Regions from separate parts of the Blautia sp. AM23-13AC genome, predicted to be linked through region 2. Evidence: predicted binding sites of a transcription regulator. Region 2 holds the regulator's gene; the other holds the start of a gene.
What was found. The regulator Rex, encoded in region 2, represses fermentation and respiration genes when NADH is low (regulators of the CRP and FNR family bind a similar motif). The targets are predictions, from matches to a motif close to ATTGTTAANTANTTAACAAT.
Positions count from the first base shown of each region.

Region 1: a site for Rex is predicted at 7,801-7,820, ahead of DW642_RS11150 (iron-sulfur cluster assembly scaffold protein). Genes of this name have one in related genera too.

Region 1 covers NZ_QTUL01000009.1:95,563-105,289, forward strand. The annotation lists gene DW642_RS11120 (beta-galactosidase) at 1-2,277, opposite strand, end outside; gene DW642_RS11125 (helix-turn-helix domain-containing protein) at 2,498-3,697, shown strand; gene DW642_RS11135 (formate/nitrite transporter family protein) at 4,144-4,902, shown strand; gene DW642_RS11140 (DNA topoisomerase) at 4,899-7,001, shown strand; gene DW642_RS11145 (acyltransferase) at 7,050-7,715, shown strand; gene DW642_RS11150 (iron-sulfur cluster assembly scaffold protein) at 7,940-8,632, shown strand; gene DW642_RS11155 (GGGtGRT protein) at 8,658-9,668, shown strand.
Region 2 covers NZ_QTUL01000001.1:156,922-166,648, forward strand. The annotation lists gene DW642_RS00725 (bifunctional ADP-dependent NAD(P)H-hydrate dehydratase/NAD(P)H-hydrate epimerase) at 42-1,550, opposite strand; gene DW642_RS00730 (redox-sensing transcriptional repressor Rex) at 1,640-2,296, opposite strand; gene DW642_RS00735 (ABC-F family ATP-binding cassette domain-containing protein) at 2,451-4,376, shown strand; gene DW642_RS00740 (NADP-dependent isocitrate dehydrogenase) at 4,476-5,678, opposite strand; gene DW642_RS00745 (S8 family peptidase) at 5,844-6,689, opposite strand; gene DW642_RS00750 (hypothetical protein) at 6,778-7,062, opposite strand; gene DW642_RS00755 (MATE family efflux transporter) at 7,177-8,544, opposite strand; gene DW642_RS00760 (LysR family transcriptional regulator) at 8,668-9,555, shown strand; gene DW642_RS00765 (GNAT family N-acetyltransferase) at 9,524-9,727, opposite strand, start outside.

The DNA of each region.
Region 1 (9,727 bases), on a different contig from region 2:
TCCTTCCAGCGTTTCGGCATATAATTTTCCCTGAAAGTGTACTGCAGTAAACGGAAAGCCCATCATCTGTGCACCTTCCTGATACGTTGTCTTGTCCATTCCCGTTGTTCCCATCGCAGTGATCACAAATTCCTCTGCCTGCTCCAGTTTTTCCTTTCCCACTGGAAGAAGTGCCAGCGTAATCCGCTCATTTTCTGACTGGATCTCAATTTTTTCAGACAGCCGCAGACTTTCTGCTGGGCTTCCACTGAAATATCCGCAATACGGTGTATGAATTACGAACCGGGCATGTGCCGGATCAAACACCAGCTCTTTTGTATCAGAAATCAGTTTTCCATCTACCAGACCACATTCCTCCGAAAGTATCTTCCATTCTTTCATTGCCCGGTCAAGAATTGCAGCAAATTCACGATAATCTCCTGTGCCTGCGATTTTCTGAATTTCATCAAAGACAAGTGCCTGTGCTCCCAGATACACGCCTTCTCGTATCTCTTCTGCATTCTTCGCTGCCTGTTTCAGCCTGTTGTGGTCTTTATATTTCCGCCATGCGTCACGATACGGTGACCATGCATAATACACACCGTGTTCTGCCTCCGAGAGATCTGCCCCATTCAAAAATCCTGCGTTCACTGCAACAGCCGCGTCTCCCTGATAGGTATCCCCTCCGTCCAGGAATACATTTCGCATACATGTGATGTAAGGTAAAAAAGTAGTTGGCATTGCGTGCATTTTCGGCAGTGTTTTCAAATCGTTCTGTGTATATACGACATCTACACGATTTTTAGCCGCCGATACCAGCCCTTTGAGAAATACAGATGCCATAAATCCCCACTGACAGATAACCGCCGGATCATTATATACATCAAAAACACTCCAGATTTCATCGTCCGGCTGATCGTCCGCCTTTTCCGACGTATGATAATTGTATAAAATCAGTCCGTCCCAGTCGTTCAAGCATGCATAGGCAACCGTGTGCACATATGCTGTCGAATGGAAAGGATGTTCCCCATATTCGTTCCACTCACTGAGCATGAAAGGCTTTCCTTTTACAATGGCAACGGAAGCAAGATTTAAAAGTGTTGTTGCCATAGAACCAACTCCTGTCTGCATGGTCAGCGGGTTCGTTGACACATATTCGGCCGGCCCTGCAACCAGATAGGTATTTGCCTCCTGGATCGGAAGCAGCGGGTGATTAAAATAGCTGTTATTTTCCATAAAATCCCCGTCGGTATGGCCATATACATCCGCTGCACCGGCAACCAGATTGCTTGTCACGATCGGAACTTTTACTCCAAGGGAATGAAGATAATCTTTCATATCCTGATAAAAATTACGATTCATCGTAATGCCAAATTCCATAAAATCAGCATAGCGGGCCGGACTTTCATTTTCTTCCCATTTTCCCAAAGGGTCGCATTCCGGCTGATAGAAATTACCTGCGGCTCCCTGCACAGTTCCTTTCTCCGGATCTTCTTCCTCGCCAAGCGCACATTTTCCTTCAAACGTCCATGCTTCTTTCAGACGCTCTCTTGTTCCATATTTCATCAAGAGGAAGCTGTTAAAACGATTTTGTACCTCATCCCGATATGGCTGCATCTCTTCCCGCTGATCCGTTTCCATCGTTCCTTTAATCGCAGAATCTTCATTATTGATCTGAACCGTGATCACCGCCGGATCGTCAATCAGTGCAAGACCTGTATAAGGATTCACATGACAGAGAATCTTTCTGGCATATTCTTTTTGCAGCTCTATCATCCGTTTATTGTACATGGGAAAACGTTTGATGCAGCTTCCCGCATTTCCTGGGTAGTCCAGTCCATCTCCTTCTACAAAATCTCTTGCAACGATAAGATCAATGTGAAGGTAAATACCCCGCTCTTTCAATTTTGCGACAAAATAGTCAAATCGATCCAGACCTTCCGGATGAAATTCTCTCCCGTTTCCTTTTTCATAATCTAAAAGTGGAGCTTCTTTACAGCTGGACCAGCTGCGTGGTTCTTCGCTGATTGGGGCATCTGCTGCATGGAGCCGAATCACATTCACGCCCAGGCTCGCAAAACGTTCCGCCAGTTTCTCTGCGGTTTCATGATCCGGGGTATTTGATCTTGCAGCCACATTAAACCCAAGAAATTTTGCCCTTACACCATCTTCAAAATAAAAATGGCCATTCCTTGTCGTTACAAATCCATGTTTTCCAGCTGGTGCATCCAAAAGATAAGAATAATCGAGAACACCTTTATTTGGATTCGTTTTATTAATTTTAATCGGTTGTCTCATACGTATGATCCGCCTTTCCTTTTTTCTAATCGCACTTTATCAAAAATGAAAGGAAAGATATTACATAAAAACATACAAAATTATATGTTTTCGTATTGTTATTTTTCTTTTTCCATTTTATACTTTAAATTTGGAAGTGAAGGAATCGTGAATTGCTTTGCAGAAACTTTCAAACGAAAATTTGATCCACTGCATCCCACAGATACCAGGAGAATATCATATGAATTATGTTACTTTTTGTAAAAATTACTATGCCGTTACAGGAATTCCTACGAATCTAATTACTGAAGCAGGAGCTATTTACTCTGCTTTATCAGAACAGCTCCACATCTCAACCGAGAGCCCTTATCCGCTTTATCCATCCGATTATAATCCCGAATTTCGTTTTGCATCTCCCGACATTGTATATGGCTCTGTCCAAATTGAAACTACTGGTGAATATATCATCTTAGGCCCGGTTTTTTCCGTTCCTGTGACAGATGAGCTCGTCCGCAGTTATATGCATGACTCTGCCACGCCCCTGAAGTACAAGGAAGTAATCGCTGAGGCTCTCGCCTCCATTCCCCGGTTATCACATATCCAATTTTGTCAGCATCTTGTTTTCCTGCATCAATGTGTGAACCACAAGGAAATCAGTGTGTTGAAATTATTGGGACAGCGTGCACCCCAGCAATTGCGGCAGAGCCAGCAGCATTTGAAATCCATTACAGAAAATATGGAAAATAAAAAGATGCATAACACTTACCAGTTTGAATGCGAACTTTTTCAGTTTGTTCAAAACGGAAATGTAAATGCTTTGCAGAATTTTTTGAAGAATAATACATTACAATTAGAAGAAGGCAGACTTGCAAAAACCCCGATTCGCCATGCCAAAAATCTTTTTATCGTGACAGCAATCAAAACCGCTGTTCTTGGTGCCATTCCGGGAGGAGTAGATATTGAAAAAACATATCAGCTTCTGGATCTTTATATTCAGGAATGCGAGGCACTGCAGTCACTGGAAAAAATCCAGGCACTGCAATACTCCATGATTCTGGATTTTTGTCAGCAGGCAGGTGAAACCAAAATCCCTGCTGGAATCTCAAGAGAAGTTTATACCTGTATGAATTTTATCCGTACACATACAAATGAATCCATCTCTGTGAATGATGTCGCGGATTCCATTCAGAAAAGTACTTCCTACACGATGAAAAAATTCAAAACTGAGCTCGGCTTTACCATAGGTGCTTTCATTACAAGATGTAAATTAGAAGAAGCTAAAATGCTTTTAACCTACAGTACAAAAAGTCTGGCTGAAATCAGCAGTTATCTCTGCTTTTCCAGCCAGCCTCATTTTCAGAGTTTATTCAAAAAACAGTATCATATGACTCCTTTAGAATACCGGAAAAAATCCGGTGTAATGGATACTATACGGCTTTAGTTTATCCTTTCCAGAGGCCCATTACAAAAAACTCACCTGCCGTTTTATCTTTTGTATGAAAACAGCAGATGAGGTTTTTGCTAAGAATGAACATCAGTGCAGATGATAAACCAGTTTCACAAACGCCGGATCATCATGGTTTACAATTTCACTGTGTCCGAGATCTTTGTAAAACAGAACATAAAAAAAGCTTTCAATCCTTGTTTCAATCCCTCTGAGTTCATCATACAATCTGTCGTTTCACCCCTTATTTTCTGACATTTCTGTGGAAATATACTTTTTTCTTCCTCCTTCATTGCGAATCTTTCCGGGAAATGCTATAATAGCCAAAGTTGAAAGCGCGAAATCCGAAGCATTTGCAAGCTGCTCCGGAAAAAAAGACCATCCCCCGGACAAAAAGAGAGGGGATATGTCCATCCTACGGGACATAAGAAAGGAGTTATTCTATGCCTTATGATGACGTACAAAAATTTTCAGAGGCAGCCGTAAACAAAGCAAGGCTGCTGAAAGAACACCCGGGGAAATACTTTCTCCGTGCAGTCATGGCCGGTTTCTTTATCGTGGTTGCCATGATTTTCTCCAACGTGGTAGGCAATACGTTCCAGAGTACAGATCCTGCCTGGGGAAAACTGCTTGGCGGTATTGTGTTTGCCATTGCGGTTCTGCTGATCGTTTTTATCGGTGCAGAGCTTTTCACCGGAAACAATCTTGTTATGGCATTTGGGGCCTATGACAAAAAAGTCTCCTGGGCACAGGTTGGAAAAGTATGGCTGGTAAGCTACATCGGAAACTTTGTCGGATGCCTGATTCTCTCCGTAATTTTCGTACTGGCAGGTGCTTCCGGTACTGCCGATTATTACGCAGGATTTATTGGAAATAAACTTTCCATTCCTGCCGGAGAAATGTTTTTCCGTGCCATTCTCTGCAACTTCTTCGTCTGCCTTGCCGTTGCCTGCGGCATGAAATGCAAAAATGAAGTTGCCAAATTTTTCATGATTATACTTTGCATCACCGGATTCGTTGTTGCCGGTTTTGAACACTGCGTTGCCAATATGGCCACCTTTGTTACCGCTGCACTTCTGGTCCCAGGCGGCATTTCTCTGACTGCCGCATTGAAAAGCATGGTCATTGTAACTATAGGAAACGCAATAGGAGGCGGTGTGCTCCTTGCCTGGCCGCTTCGAATGATGAGTGCAGATAAATGACAAAATCTTTATACATTGCGGAAAAACCGAGCGTTGCTCAGGAGTTCGCAAAAGCGTTAAAACAGAATATGCAGCGCAGGGATGGATACTTAGAGTCGGAGCAGTCCGTCGTAACCTGGTGCGTCGGTCACCTGGTTACGATGAGCTATCCGGAAAAATATGATCCTGCGTTAAAAAGGTGGAGTCTCGAGACCCTGCCTTTTTTGCCTGAAAACTTCAAATATGAAATTATCCCGGAAGTAAAAAAGCAGTTCACCATTGTGAGTAACCTGCTCCACCGGGAGGATATTGAAACCATTTATGTCTGTACCGACTCCGGGCGTGAGGGAGAATACATCTATCGTCTCGTCGCGCAGATGGCCGGTATCAAAGACAAGAAACAGAAGCGTGTCTGGATCGACTCGCAGACAGAAGAAGAAATCCTGCGCGGTATCCGCGAAGCGAAGGACGAAAGTGAATACGACAATCTTTCGGCATCCGCTTATCTCCGCGCCAAAGAAGATTACCTGATGGGCATTAACTTTTCCCGTCTTCTCTCGCTCAAATACGGAAGCGCTGTCGCATCGTATCTCGGCACTAAATATCAGTCTATTTCCGTCGGCCGTGTTATGACATGTGTGCTCGGCATGGTCGTACGCCGGGAGCGCGAAATCCGTAGCTTTGTGAAAACACCATTCTACCGTGTCATCGCCGGTCTTTCCTTAAATGGACGCAATTTTGAGGGGGAATGGCGCGCCGTAAAAGGCAGCCGCTACTTCAACTCTCCGCTTCTCTATAAGGAGAACGGCTTCCAGAAAAAAGAGGACGCACAGAAACTGATTGAGGAATTAAGCATGCAGAATCCTCTGATCCCGCATGTCCTGAAAATGGAGCGAAAAAAGGAAAATAAAAATGCGCCACTGCTTTACAACCTTGCGGAGCTGCAAAACGACTGTGCCCGCTTTTTCAAAATCAGTCCGGATGAAACGCTGAAAGTTGTTCAGGAGCTTTACGAGAAAAAGCTGGTTACCTATCCGCGAACCGATGCCCGTGTGCTTTCTTCTGCCGTTGCCAGGGAAATCAGCAAAAACCTGCGCGGCCTGCAGCAGTACGGTATCTGCAGCGGCCTTGCAAATGAAATTTTGCAGGGTGAAAGCTGGAAAAAGATTGGTTCCACCCGCTATACAAACGATAAACAGATTACCGATCACTATGCGATCATTCCGACCGGACAGGGCCTTAACAATCTGCGGAACCTCTCGGAACTCTCCGCAAAAGTTTATGAGACAATTGTCCGCCGTTTTCTCGGTATCTTCTATCCGCCGGCGGTCTATCAGAAAGTTGCTCTTGTCACCGAAATCGGCGGCGAGCAGTTTTTCTCCAACTTCCGCGTTCTCGTGCAGGAGGGCTATTTAAAAGCCATGCAGTATTCTTTCTTCCGTAAGAAAGAGGAGGACGACGAGGGCAGAAAGGAGGACGAGACGACTTGCGATCCCTCTTTTCTTGCAGCGCTGTCCCAGCTGCAGAAAGGCAGCGAGCTGAATCTTCTCGGCCTTTCTATCAAGGAAGGAGAAACCTCTCCGCCAAAACGCTACACCTCCGGTTCGATGATCCTTGCAATGGAAAATGCCGGACAGCTCATTGAAGACGAGGAGCTGCGCGAACAGATTAAGGGAAGCGGCATCGGAACGAGTGCGACGCGTGCTGAGATTCTGAAAAAGCTTGTCTTTATCAAATATCTTGCTCTGAACAAAAAGACGCAGGTTATCACCCCGACACAGCTTGGCGAAATGATCTACGACGTCGTACACCAGTCGATCCGCCCGCTTCTGAATCCGGAGCTGACGGCAAGCTGGGAAAAGGGACTTACCTATGTAGCGGAAGGCTCCATTACCTCCGAGGAATATATGGGAAAACTGGAAAACTTTGTGACACGCCACACGGTAAATGTGAAGCAGCTGCGGAATCAGTTCCAGCTAAAGAGCAGCTTTGATGCGTCCGCGCCGTATTACAGAAAAGCCTCTTCCACGCGCTCCCGTACCGGGAAACGTACCGCTGCAGAAGACTCCTCTGCAAAGTCCTATTCCACCGCCAGAAAAAAAGGCGCACAGAACTCCTGAAATGTGGTAAGATAAACAGGAACTAAAACAAGAAAGGATGAATCACGCATGAAAGATGCAACCATTTCTGAACTTTATGATTTAACCCAGACCATTGCCGCAAAAATCTTTGAAGGCAAAACGTATCCATGGGAAGTGCTTCCGCTCATTAAAGATTTTATTCTTGAACTCGGCGAAACACTCGATCCGGCAGAATACGAAAAACGCGGCGAAAATGTCTGGATCGCAAAAGATGCCGTGATCGCACCGACCGCTTCCATTAACGGCCCATGCATCATTGGAAAAGGCGCTGAGATCCGTCAGTGTGCCTTTATCCGCGGAAACGCCATCGTCGGCGAAGGCGCTGTCGTTGGAAACTCCACCGAACTGAAAAATGTCATTCTCTTTAATAAAGTACAGGTTCCGCATTACAACTATGTCGGCGACTCTGTTCTTGGATACAAAGCCCATATGGGTGCCGGTTCCATTACTTCCAATGTAAAATCCGATAAGAAGCTCGTTGTTGTCAAAGGCGCAGATGAACAGATCGAAACCGGACTGAAAAAATTCGGTGCGATGCTCGGCGATGAAGTTGAGGTCGGCTGTAACAGCGTATTGAACCCGGGAACGGTTGTCGGAAGAAATTCCAACATTTATCCACTCTCCTGTGTTCGCGGTGTGATCCCGTCAGGTCATATTTTTAAGAATGCGAAAGAAATTGTCAAAAAAATCTGATAATTAAAAAAATTCTCTTTTATCGAGAGAAAACCAAACCGATTGATTTAAAAGACCGCCGGAAATTTTATCGTTTTCCGGTGGTCTTTGCAATTTTTTATCAAAATATGCTGGACGAATGACCAATTTTGTGAGACAATAACCATAGGTCTGTGAACAGGCTGGAAACAGTCCGTTCGAAAGACAAAAGCTCAAATAAGTACATATTTGAAAGGAGTTTAACAATGACTTATTCACACGAAGTAGAAATGATGTGTCCGGTTGCCCAGGGCGTGCATCACGGTGCAGCTCCGATTCCGGAGGAAGCAAAATGGGTAAAAGCAAAAGAAATCAAAGACATTTCCGGATTCACTCACGGTATTGGCTGGTGCGCACCGCAGCAGGGTACCTGCAAGCTGACTCTGAACGTAAAAGAGGGCGTTATCCAGGAAGCTCTCGTTGAGACCATCGGATGTTCAGGAATGACTCATTCTGCAGCTATGGCATCTGAGATTCTGCCAGGACTTACCATCCTTGAGGCACTGAATACTGACCTTGTGTGTGATGCTATCAATACTGCTATGAGAGAGCTCTTCCTGCAGATCGTTTACGGAAGAAGCCAGAGTGCATTCTCCGAGGACGGACTGGTTGTAGGCGCAGGCCTGGAAGACCTTGGTAAAGGACTTCGTTCCCAGGTTGGTACCATGTACGGAACTCTTGCAAAAGGACCTCGTTATCTGGAGATGACCGACGGTTATGTAACAGGTATCGCTCTGGATGCAGATGATGAGATTATCGGTTACAAATTCATCAACTTCGGAAAGATGATGGACTTCATCAAAGCCGGCGATGATGCAAACACAGCTTTCGAAAAAGCAAGCGGACAGTACGGACGTGTTGCTGATGCTGTTAAGATCGTTGACCCGAGAAAAGAGTAATCAGATAATTTAGGAGGATAGGAAAATGGCTTTATTTGAATCATATGAAAGAAGAGAGAAACAGATTCTGGCTAAGCTTGCTGAGTACGGAATCAACTCCATCGAAGAAGCTGCAGAAGTTACAAAAGCTGCTGGCCTTGATGTATACAAAATGATCGAAGGCATTCAGCCAATCTGCTTCGAGAATGCAAAATGGGCTTACACTGTAGGCGCAGCAATCGCAATCAAAAAAGGATGCCGCAAAGCTTCTGAAGCTGCTGCAGCAATCGGTGAGGGACTTCAGTCCTTCTGTATCCCGGGTTCTGTAGCAGATCAGCGTAAAGTTGGTCTTGGCCATGGTAACCTTGGTAAAATGCTTCTGGAAGAGGACACCGAGTGCTTCGCATTCCTGGCTGGACATGAGTCCTTCGCAGCTGCTGAGGGTGCTATCGGTATCGCTGAAAAAGCAAACAAAGTACGTCAGAAACCTCTGCGTGTTATCCTGAACGGTCTTGGAAAAGACGCTGCTCAGATCATCGCTCGTATCAACGGCTTTACTTATGTAGAGACTGAATATGACTACTACACCGGAGAACTGAAAGAAGTATTCAGAAAAGCATACTCCGATGGACCGCGTGCGAAAGTTAACTGCTACGGCGCTAACGACGTTCGCGAAGGCGTTGCTATCATGTGGAAAGAGAACGTTGACGTTTCCATCACCGGAAACTCCACCAACCCGACTCGTTTCCAGCATCCAGTTGCAGGTACCTACAAAAAAGAGCGTATCGAAGCTGGTAAAAAATACTTCTCCGTTGCTTCCGGCGGTGGTACAGGACGTACTCTTCACCCGGACAACATGGCAGCAGGTCCTGCTTCCTACGGTATGACCGATACTATGGGACGTATGCATTCTGACGCTCAGTTTGCAGGTTCTTCTTCTGTACCGGCTCACGTAGAAATGATGGGTCTCATCGGCGCAGGAAACAACCCAATGGTTGGTATGACTGTTGCTGTAGCTGTTGCTGTTGAAGAGGCAGCAAAAGCTGGCAAATTCTAAGATTAGCCAAACCTTGCGTAAATAGAATTATTTGAGCAGAAAAGAAGCGCCGCGGGATT
Region 2 (9,727 bases):
CCGGAGTTTTTTTGGGAACCCGTGATTCTGATCTGCTTTGCTCAGATTGACTGCAATCCTCTGATAATCTCGGATGCTGTTACATAGGAAGCACTGCTTTTTTCTTCCGCAGCCTCTCCCGCCTTTCCATGCGCATATGCCGCCAGTGCCGCTGTTTTGGCAAGGCTGATTTTTTTCTCGTTTTTTTCACACTGACGTTTTGCTGCAAAGGCGCCTGTGATTCCCGCGAGCACATCGCCGCTTCCCGCCGTCGCAAGCGCACTGCTTCCGCTTGTGTTTATGTAATACTGCTCACGCCCTTCCTCTGCTGTCACGGTTACGGAATCCTTTCGTACACAGCAGGCCTGGTATTTTTCGGCTGCCCTTCCGGCGCTTCCTGCCGGGTCACGCTGGCATTCTGCAATGGTCATGTGCAGCAGCCGTGCAAGCTCTCCTACATGAGGCGTTAAAATTTTTTCTGCCCGGCAGCCCGAAAGAATCTCTGCATCTTCTGCAATCAGGTTCAGCGCATCTGCATCCAGAACAAGAGGAACTTCTGTGTGCTGCACCGTAAAAACGAGCAGTTCTTTTGCCGTCCGGCTTTTGGAAAGTCCCGGTCCCGCAACAACAGCGTCCGCCCAGGCGAGATCCTGCAGCAGGGCTTCTTCCGGAAGCGGCTCATCCTCCTTCCAGAAATCCGCCATTGCTTCCGGCAGGGCACAGAAAAGCGGCGTACGGTTTCTTTCCTCTGTCACAACCTTTACCATGCCGGCACCGGATGCAAGGACTGCCCTGGCACACAAAACAGCGGCTCCGCACATGGCACCGGAACCGGCAAGTACCAGCACCTTTCCGAAGGTTCCCTTATTTCCCATCGGCGTGCGGGTAAGAAACCGGTCCAGATCTTCTTTTTCCACTGAACCGTACCAGGGCGTCTCCTCTTCTCCTGCATCAAAGCCGATTCCGATATCACGGACCAGGACCTCTCCGGCATATCGTTTTCCGGGATCAAAGAGAAGCCCTGGCTTTGCACAGGCAAATGTCACCGTGGCTCTGGCTTTCACCGCCGCATCAAGGACCTCTCCGGTATCCGTGTGGATCCCCGAAGGGATGTCCACGGCAAGAACAGGAACACCGCTTGCGCAGATTGCTTCCACTGCCCTCCGGTACTCCCCTGCCAGCGGACGGGATACGCCAATTCCAAAGATGGCATCTATGATAACAGTATATTCCCGGAAATCCGGATTCTTAACCTCACGGACCCCATAATTTTCCGCAATTTTCTTCTGTGCTCTCATGCCTTCACTGTATTTTTCCGGATTTCCAAGACAGAACAGTTCCGCATCCACCCCTTTCGTCTTTAAAATCCGTGCAATTGCCGCACCGTCCCCTCCATTATTTCCGGGACCGCACACAGCAAGGACTTTTCCTGTATCCCATGTTCCATTTTGAAGCTCCTCCACGCAGGACAGCGCTGCGCGCTCCATCAGTACCAGGGACGGTACCCCCATGGTTTCGATCGTATTGCGGTCTGCCTGCTTCATCTGTGCTGCTGTAAGAATCCGTTTCATCGCTTTTCCTCCTTTTCCTTCCTTATCCGGAAAGTGAACAGAAAAAGTCTCCGGTTTCCCGAAGACTCTCCTGCTTTTGTTTTGGTTTCTTAATTGTTCTTTGGATGCTCCGCCTCATATCTGGTCAGATTGTAGGAGAGACGCATCAGACTTTCGGAAAGATGGACGTTCTCGACGATCACATCTTTCGGAAGTTTTAAGTTTAGATCGGTATGTGCAAAATTCCAGATTGCTTTTACACCGTTGTCCACGAGAATCTCTGCCATCTCTACCGCTTTTGCTTTTGGCAGTGTCAAAGCCGCAATCTCTACATGGTGTTCCTTGATAAATTCCGGAAGCTCGTCCGCCATGCGGATTTCAATTCCGCGCACGGAGATTCCTTTTAATACCGGGTTGACGTCAAAAATACCGACCGTTTTGAATCCGCTTCTTTCAAAGGCCGCATAATTGGCAAGCGCCTGTCCCAGATTTCCGGCTCCGACAAAAATCATATTGTGGACTCTGTCCAGACCTAAGATTTTTCCAATCTCGCTGTACAGATACCGCACGTTATAACCATACCCCTGCTGGCCAAAGCCGCCGAAATTATTTAAGTCCTGGCGAATCTGGGAAGCTGTCACTTTCATCCGCTCGCTCAGCTCACCGGAAGAGATCCGTTCTACTCCGTCCTCCAGCAATTCGCCCAGGTAACGATAATATCTAGGAAGTCTTTTGATAACTGCCCGCGAAATTCCTTTTTCTTCCAAGATAAATTCCTCCTTATTTACACCTGCATATATTCATATTATATATGGTTGATAGAAAATTGTCAAAGATTTCTTGAAATTTTGTGTATTACTCTCTATAATAAGGATGGTGTGTTATGTCAAAATACAGAAATATGTTATCTGGAGGAACCACATGATTCTTGCATGTCAGAATATCTCGAAAGCATTCGGGACAACGGAAATTATCAAAAATGCATCTTTTCATATAGAAGAACGCGAAAAAGCCGCACTGGTCGGCATCAACGGTGCTGGAAAATCGACGCTGTTAAAAATCATCATCGGCGAAATGAGGGCCGATGAGGGAGAGGTCATCCTCTCCAAAGGAAAGACGATGGGCTATCTCGCCCAGCATCAGGATCTGACCGGACACCTTTCCATTTACCAGGAAGTGCTGACCGCGAAACAGAATCTGATCGATATGGAGGAACGCCTCCGTCAGATGGAAAGTGATATGAATACAAAATCCGGTGCAGAGCTGGATGAACTTCTTTCCACCTACACCCGCCTCTCCCATACCTTTGAACTGGAAAACGGATACGCGTACCGCAGTGAAGTCGTCGGTGTTTTAAAAGGTCTTGGCTTTTCCGAGAGCGATTTTGAAAAACAGGTGGACTCCCTCTCCGGCGGTCAGAAGACCCGCGTGGCACTTGGTAAACTGCTGCTTACCAAACCGGACATCATTCTGCTCGACGAGCCGACCAACCACCTCGATATGGACTCGATCTCCTGGCTCGAAACGTATCTTTTAAATTACAGCGGAGCCGTCCTGATCGTCTCCCATGACCGTTACTTTCTCGACCGCGTTGTCACAAAAGTCGTTGAAGTGGACAATAAAAAAGTAACAACTTTTGAGGGAAACTATACCGCCTACAGTCAGAAAAAAGCAATGCTCCGTGAAGCCGCTTACCATGCCTGGGTCAACCAGCAGCAGGAAATCCACCATCAGGAAGAAGTCATTGCAAAGCTGAAATCTTTCAACCGCGAGAAATCCATCAAACGCGCCGAGAGCCGTGAAAAAATGCTGGACAAAATGGATGTGCTGGAAAAGCCGACCGAAGTACGCTCCGATATGCGGATCCGTCTGGAACCGCGCATCACAAGCGGAAACGATGTGCTGACCGTCGAGCACCTCTCCAAAGCCTTCCCGGGACAGACGCTTTTCCAGGATCTGAATTTCGAAATCAAGCGCGGCGAGCGCGTGGCAATCATCGGAAACAACGGAACGGGAAAAACGACGATCTTAAAGATCTTAAACGAAGTCATCCGCCCGGATGCCGGCTCTTTTACACTTGGAAGCCGTGTACAGATCGGTTACTACGATCAGGAGCATCAGGTGCTCCACATGGAAAAGACCATTTTCCAGGAGATTTCCGACGCGTATCCATATCTGACAAACACCGAAATCCGAAATGTGCTGGCCGCCTTCCTGTTTACAAACGACGATGTCTTCCAACCGATTCATACCTTGAGCGGCGGTGAGCGCGGACGAATTTCCCTTGCCAAGCTGATGCTCTCGAACGCCAACTTCCTGATCCTCGACGAGCCGACCAACCACCTCGATATCGTCTCTAAAGAGATTCTGGAAAATGCACTGAAGGACTACACCGGAACGGTGCTATATGTCTCCCACGATCGTTATTTTATTAACCAGACCGCAACCCGGATTCTGGAGCTGACGGGACAGACACTCGTCAACTATATCGGAAATTACGATTACTATCTGGAGAAAAAAGAAGAGCTGACCCGCATCTATGCTCCTGCTGCCGATGCCGCCGCTCCGGAAGAAACAGCGGCTCCTTCCGAAGCCTCCTCCACAAAGCTGGACTGGAAAGCGCAGAAAGAAGAACAGGCACGTCTCCGCAAGAAAGAAAACGAGCTGAAAAAGACGGAGAAACGAATTGAAGAGCTTGAGACACGCGATTCGGAAATTGATGAGGAAATGTCGAAACCGGAAGTCGCAACGAATGTGGCAGAGTGTGTGAAATTAAGCAAAGAGAAAGCAGAGATTGCCGCGGAACTCGAAGAGCTGTATGAAAAATGGGAAGAGCTTGCCGAATAGGCCTGGTTTTCCCCGGAAAAATTCAAAACAGAAAAAGCCGGTCCGGCGCATCCCTTTTTGCGGGAATGCCGGATCGGCTTTCTTTTTTGCTTCGTTTAATTATTTCTCCAGCTCCTCGCGGATGGCCAGGATGAAATCACGGCTGTTTAATACGGTCGGATTTTCCATGGTGGTGATCAGCGCAAGGTCTTTTGTCATTTTTCCACTCTCGATCGTTGCGATCGTTGCTTTTTCCAGACGGTCTGCAAATGCGGAAAGTTCTGCGTTTCCATCCATTTCCCCGCGTTTTCTGAGTGCGCCGGTCCATGCAAAAATGGTGGCCACGGAGTTGGTGGATGTCTCCTCACCTTTTAAGTGACGGTAATAGTGGCGCTGTACGGTTCCGTGCGCAGCCTCGTACTCGTAATATCCGTGCGGGGATACGAGAACAGAAGTCATCATCGCAAGGGAACCGAAGGCGGAGGATACCATGTCGCTCATGACATCGCCGTCGTAGTTCTTGCAGGCCCAGATAAAGCCGCCCTCTGCTTTCATGATGCGGGCAACGGCGTCGTCGATCAGAGTGTAGAAGTAGGTAATGCCTGCTTCTGCAAATTTCTCTTTGTACTCTGCATCGAAGATCTCCTGGAAGATATCCTTGAAGCGGTGATCATACTTCTTGGAAATCGTATCCTTGCTTGCAAACCACAGATCCTGTTTCGTGGACAGTGCGTACTCGAAACAGCTTCTCGCAAAGCTTTCTATGGAGTTATCCAGATTGTGCATGCCCTGAATGACACCGGCGCCGGTGAAGTTGTGGATCAGCTCTCTTGTCTCGGTGCCGTCCTCAGCCGTATAAACCAGCTCTGCTTTTCCCGGTCCCGGAATGCGCATTTCTGCATTTTTATAGACATCTCCGTATGCATGACGGGCAATCGTGATCGGTTTTTTCCAGTTGCGCACGCACGGCTCGATGCCTTTTACGACAATCGGGGTACGGAAAACGGTTCCGTCGAGCATGGCACGGATCGTTCCGTTCGGGCTCTTCCACATTTCTTTCAGATTGTACTCGGTCATACGCGCTGCATTCGGCGTAATGGTGGCACATTTGACTGCTACACCGTATTTCTTGGTAGCGTTTGCGGAATCTACGGTTACCTGATCGTTCGTCTCGTTTCTGTGTTCCAGTCCCAGATCGTAATATTCCGTTTTCAGGTCAATAAACGGGAGAAGCAGCTCATCTTTGATCATTTTCCAGAGAATTCTGGTCATCTCATCTCCATCCATCTCTACCAGAGGAGTGGTCATCTGAATTTTTTCCATAGTAGGCCTCCTTTTTCTATTCACGTTTATTGTATAAAGTATCCTATAGCTTGTCAAGTCAAAATTCGCCTGATTTTTTGGCATTTTCCCATAAATTCACACAATTTTTGCAGGATGAGAGGTGTTTTCCTTCATTTTTCTTTTTTTATGCTGCCGCACAGTGTCTCACAGAAGAGACAGAAAACGGTCTGTTTGAAGCATCCCATGCCCCTGACGGTTGCGCGGAAGGCCAAGGTCTCTCGCCGATTCGCAAAGCAGCATTTTCGCCTGGACATTTGTAAGATCCGGAACCCGTTCAAGTGCCAAAGCCACGGCTCCGGACACCCGCGGTGCCGCCATCGAGGTGCCGCTCTTCACCACATATTCCTTCCTGCTTCTTCCAGGCGCGCAGGAAATGAGACGTTTTCCAGGCGCGACAAGATCCGGTTTGCAGACGCAGTCCCGTGTCGGGCCGCATCCGGAGATTCCTCTTCTTGGCTCCAGCAGATCGCCCGCTCCCACGGTGATCACTTTTCTGCTGTTCCCCGGCGCCGTAATACTGCCCGGAGCGGGCCCCAGATTTCCGGCCGCTGTCACAACAGTGATCCCGTCATCCCAGGCGCGCTCCACCGCCTGTACTAGCAGATCATCCACCGTTTTTTCCTGCTCTGTTGTTCCCACTGAAATATTTAAAATGCGGATATTAAGTCTTATTCGCTCTTTGCACACCCAGTCAATCGCCGCGAGGATATCCTGCTTTCTTCCATTTCCCCTTCGGTCCAGAATCTTCACTACGACAAACCGGCATCCCGGTGCCGCACCCTGGTATTTTCCGCCGGACGCTCTTCCACTTCCGCCAAGGATACCACAGACATGCGTTCCGTGTCCATTGTCATCGTAAGGCGTCTCCCGCCCGTACACAAGATCCCGGAAGGCTACAATCCGGCCGTCAAAATCCATATGGGGAAAAATCCCTGTATCCAGCACGGCGGCTGTAATTCCTTTTCCTGTCAGATTTTCCTGCTCTTTCATCCATAAGCCCCTGTGTATTCTTATCTTATGGTATGCAAAAAAGGCTGCCTTTCGCAAAGAACAGCCTTTTTGTTTTTCTTTTCTATACTTAAAACTGAATCTGCTTTTCCCCTTTCCGTTTCCAGAGAGCTGCTGCAAGCGGGATGCCGCAGAGCTCAGCCAGGACAAAGGCGCCCCATATCAGATTCAGGTTTCCAAATCCTTTGAGAAGAAATGCAAACACCAGCGGCAGAATCGCCTGGCGTGTCATGGATATGTACATACTTTCTTTTCCAAGGGAAAGTCCCTGCAACGCCGCCTGATAGATCAGGCCTGGAATCGAAAGCAGATAGGCCACTGCCAGAATGCGGAGCGCCGGGACTCCAATGCGCATCAGATTGTCCGAGGCATCATATTGTATGTATGGCAATAAAAAACAGGAAGATATCTGCCAAAACCGTTTCGGTAAAGATCTTCCTGTCCTTTTTTCAGAAACTTTTCAAAAACATTACTTCTGCTGCTCCATTCGCTTCAATTCCGGCAGAACCAGAATCAGCATGGTGATAAAGCAGAGACTTCCGCCGATTACGTTTGATACCGGTTCGGCAAGGAAGACACCGTCCGTTCCCATGTGGAGTACGTACGGCATCAGATAGGTGAGCGGTACAACAATGAAGACTTTTCGGAGCAGGGAGAAAAAGATCGCCTGTTTCTTTTTATTCAGAGATTTGAATACGGTCTGTCCAATGTACTGCAGATCCATGAAAATGAATGCTGCAAAGTACTGCTTCAGAGCCGGAACCGCATCTGCGGTCAGTACCGCATCCGAACTGAAAATACCGATCAGCGCATGCGGCGCCAGAACAATCACGCTCCACATCACTGCGGTATAGCCGAGGATCATCGCACTCATGACACACATCGCCTTGCGCACGCGGGCCGGACGGCGTGCACCGTAATTATAGCTCAAAATTGGAGAAGTTCCCTCATTCATTGCATAGATCGGTGTCTCGACGAGCTGACGCACGCTCGATACGATCGTCATAACAGAGATGTAAATATCACCGCCGGTCACAGAAAGTACATTGTTGCAGCAGATCGTGACAAGGCTGTTGGTCAGCTGCATGATAAATCCGGCGGTACCGAGACTGACAATATTTTTCGCATAGCCTGCACACTCAGAAATTTCATCTTTCCGCACAAAGCGCACTTTCAGTTCCGATTTCCGGGTCAGGAAATACAGAACGAACACGGCGGAAAGTGTCTGGGAAATCACAGTTGCAATCGCAGCCCCCTGCACACCAAAACCAAATACAAAGATAAACAGCGGGTCAAGCAGCAGGTTTGCGACCGCTCCGATCGTGACGGAAAGCATGCCAACGGTCGAATAGCCCTGCGCGTTGATGAACGGGTTCATGCCGGTTGCCACCATCGACGGCAAAGTTCCGATCAGATAAATCATCATATAAGGATACGCGTATACCATCGCATCTGCCGATGCACCGAACAGCGACAGCAGTGGACGAGCAAACAAAAAGCCGATCACCATCAGTATGACAGCACAGACACATACCATGGAATACGACGTATTCATAATACGTTCCGCCTTTTTTTGATCATTCTTTCCACTCTCAATCGAAAACAGCGGAGCGCCGCCGCTTCCAAACAAGTTGCTGAATGCTGTGATGATAACGATCAGCGGAAAGCACAGACCGACTGCACCGAGTGCCGCCGTTCCTACCTCCGGGATCCGCGCGATGTAGACGCGGTCTACAATATTGTACAGCAGACTCAAAATCTGAGCAACCAGCATCGGGAGCGCTGCCCCGAAGATGTTTCCGGTTACGGTTCCATGTTCGAAATCAATTCGTTTCATTTGTTCCCTCATTCCCTTCTTTTTCACTTGCTTTTCAGTATAGCATGGCGTATTCTATATGTAAATTATTGTTTTTATATTGAAATTGAATAATTTTTATATAGTTTTTTCAGGAGGATTTTTATGGAACTTCGACAACTCGAATACTTCCGCGCCATCGTGGACGCGGGAACCATCAGCGGGGCGGCACGGGTGCTGCATATGACACAGCCGCCGTTAAGTTATCAGATCAAAATGCTGGAGGAAGAGCTTCAGGTGCCTCTTCTCATCCGCGGTACAAAGAAAATCACCCTGACCGAGGCAGGAAAAACACTGTATGAACAGGCAGGAACGCTTCTGATGCTTGCGGATCTCACCAGGCGCGAAGTCGTAAAATCCAGTCAGTCTGCGACACTCCACATCGGCATGACGCCATCCACCGTTTCGCTGCTCGCCGACTATCTCCTGCGATTTTCCCGGAAATACCCGCACATCCATTTTGATGTCCACGAGGGTTCTACCTTTGCTTTAAAAGACCAGCTCGAAAATCACATGGTGGATCTCACCACGCTCCGCACGCCAATCGTTTTAAATGGTTGCGAGACGAAGACCCTTTTAAAAGAGAGCATCACCGCCATGGCACTCCCTTCTCACCCGCTTTTTGCCGGGCGTGAAACCCTTTCGCTTACGGAACTTGCCGAGCAGCCGCTGATTCTGTCGAACCGCTACCGGAAATACATGCTCTCCGCTTTCGAGCAGGCGGGTCTGTTCTGCGATATCTATCTCACCTGCGAGGACGCCCGCACGGCAATGACAATGGCAGAAAAAGGCCTTGGCATCGCTCTTCTGCCGGCCTCCATGCTGAATCTTACCCATAAATTAAAGGCCTGCACCATCACAGATGCAGACCTTACAACCGAAATCCTGCTTGCCTGGCGCAAGGGGCGCCTTCCGTCTGAACTTCGGGCTTTTCTGGAATTGTGGGATGAAAATGACTCCCTCAATAATCAAATTCATGTTCCCCAACCGTAATCGTCTGCGTCAGTTTTTCATTCAGATACGGTTTACGAATCTCAATTAGATTCAGAACGGTGTAACCACGCTTTCCCAAAAATTCAATCATCCTGTGGTTATTGGGATGGACATAGTTGTAAACCGTATCGTTTCCATAAGAAGCTGCAATTTCTTCTGCCTTGCCATGCAG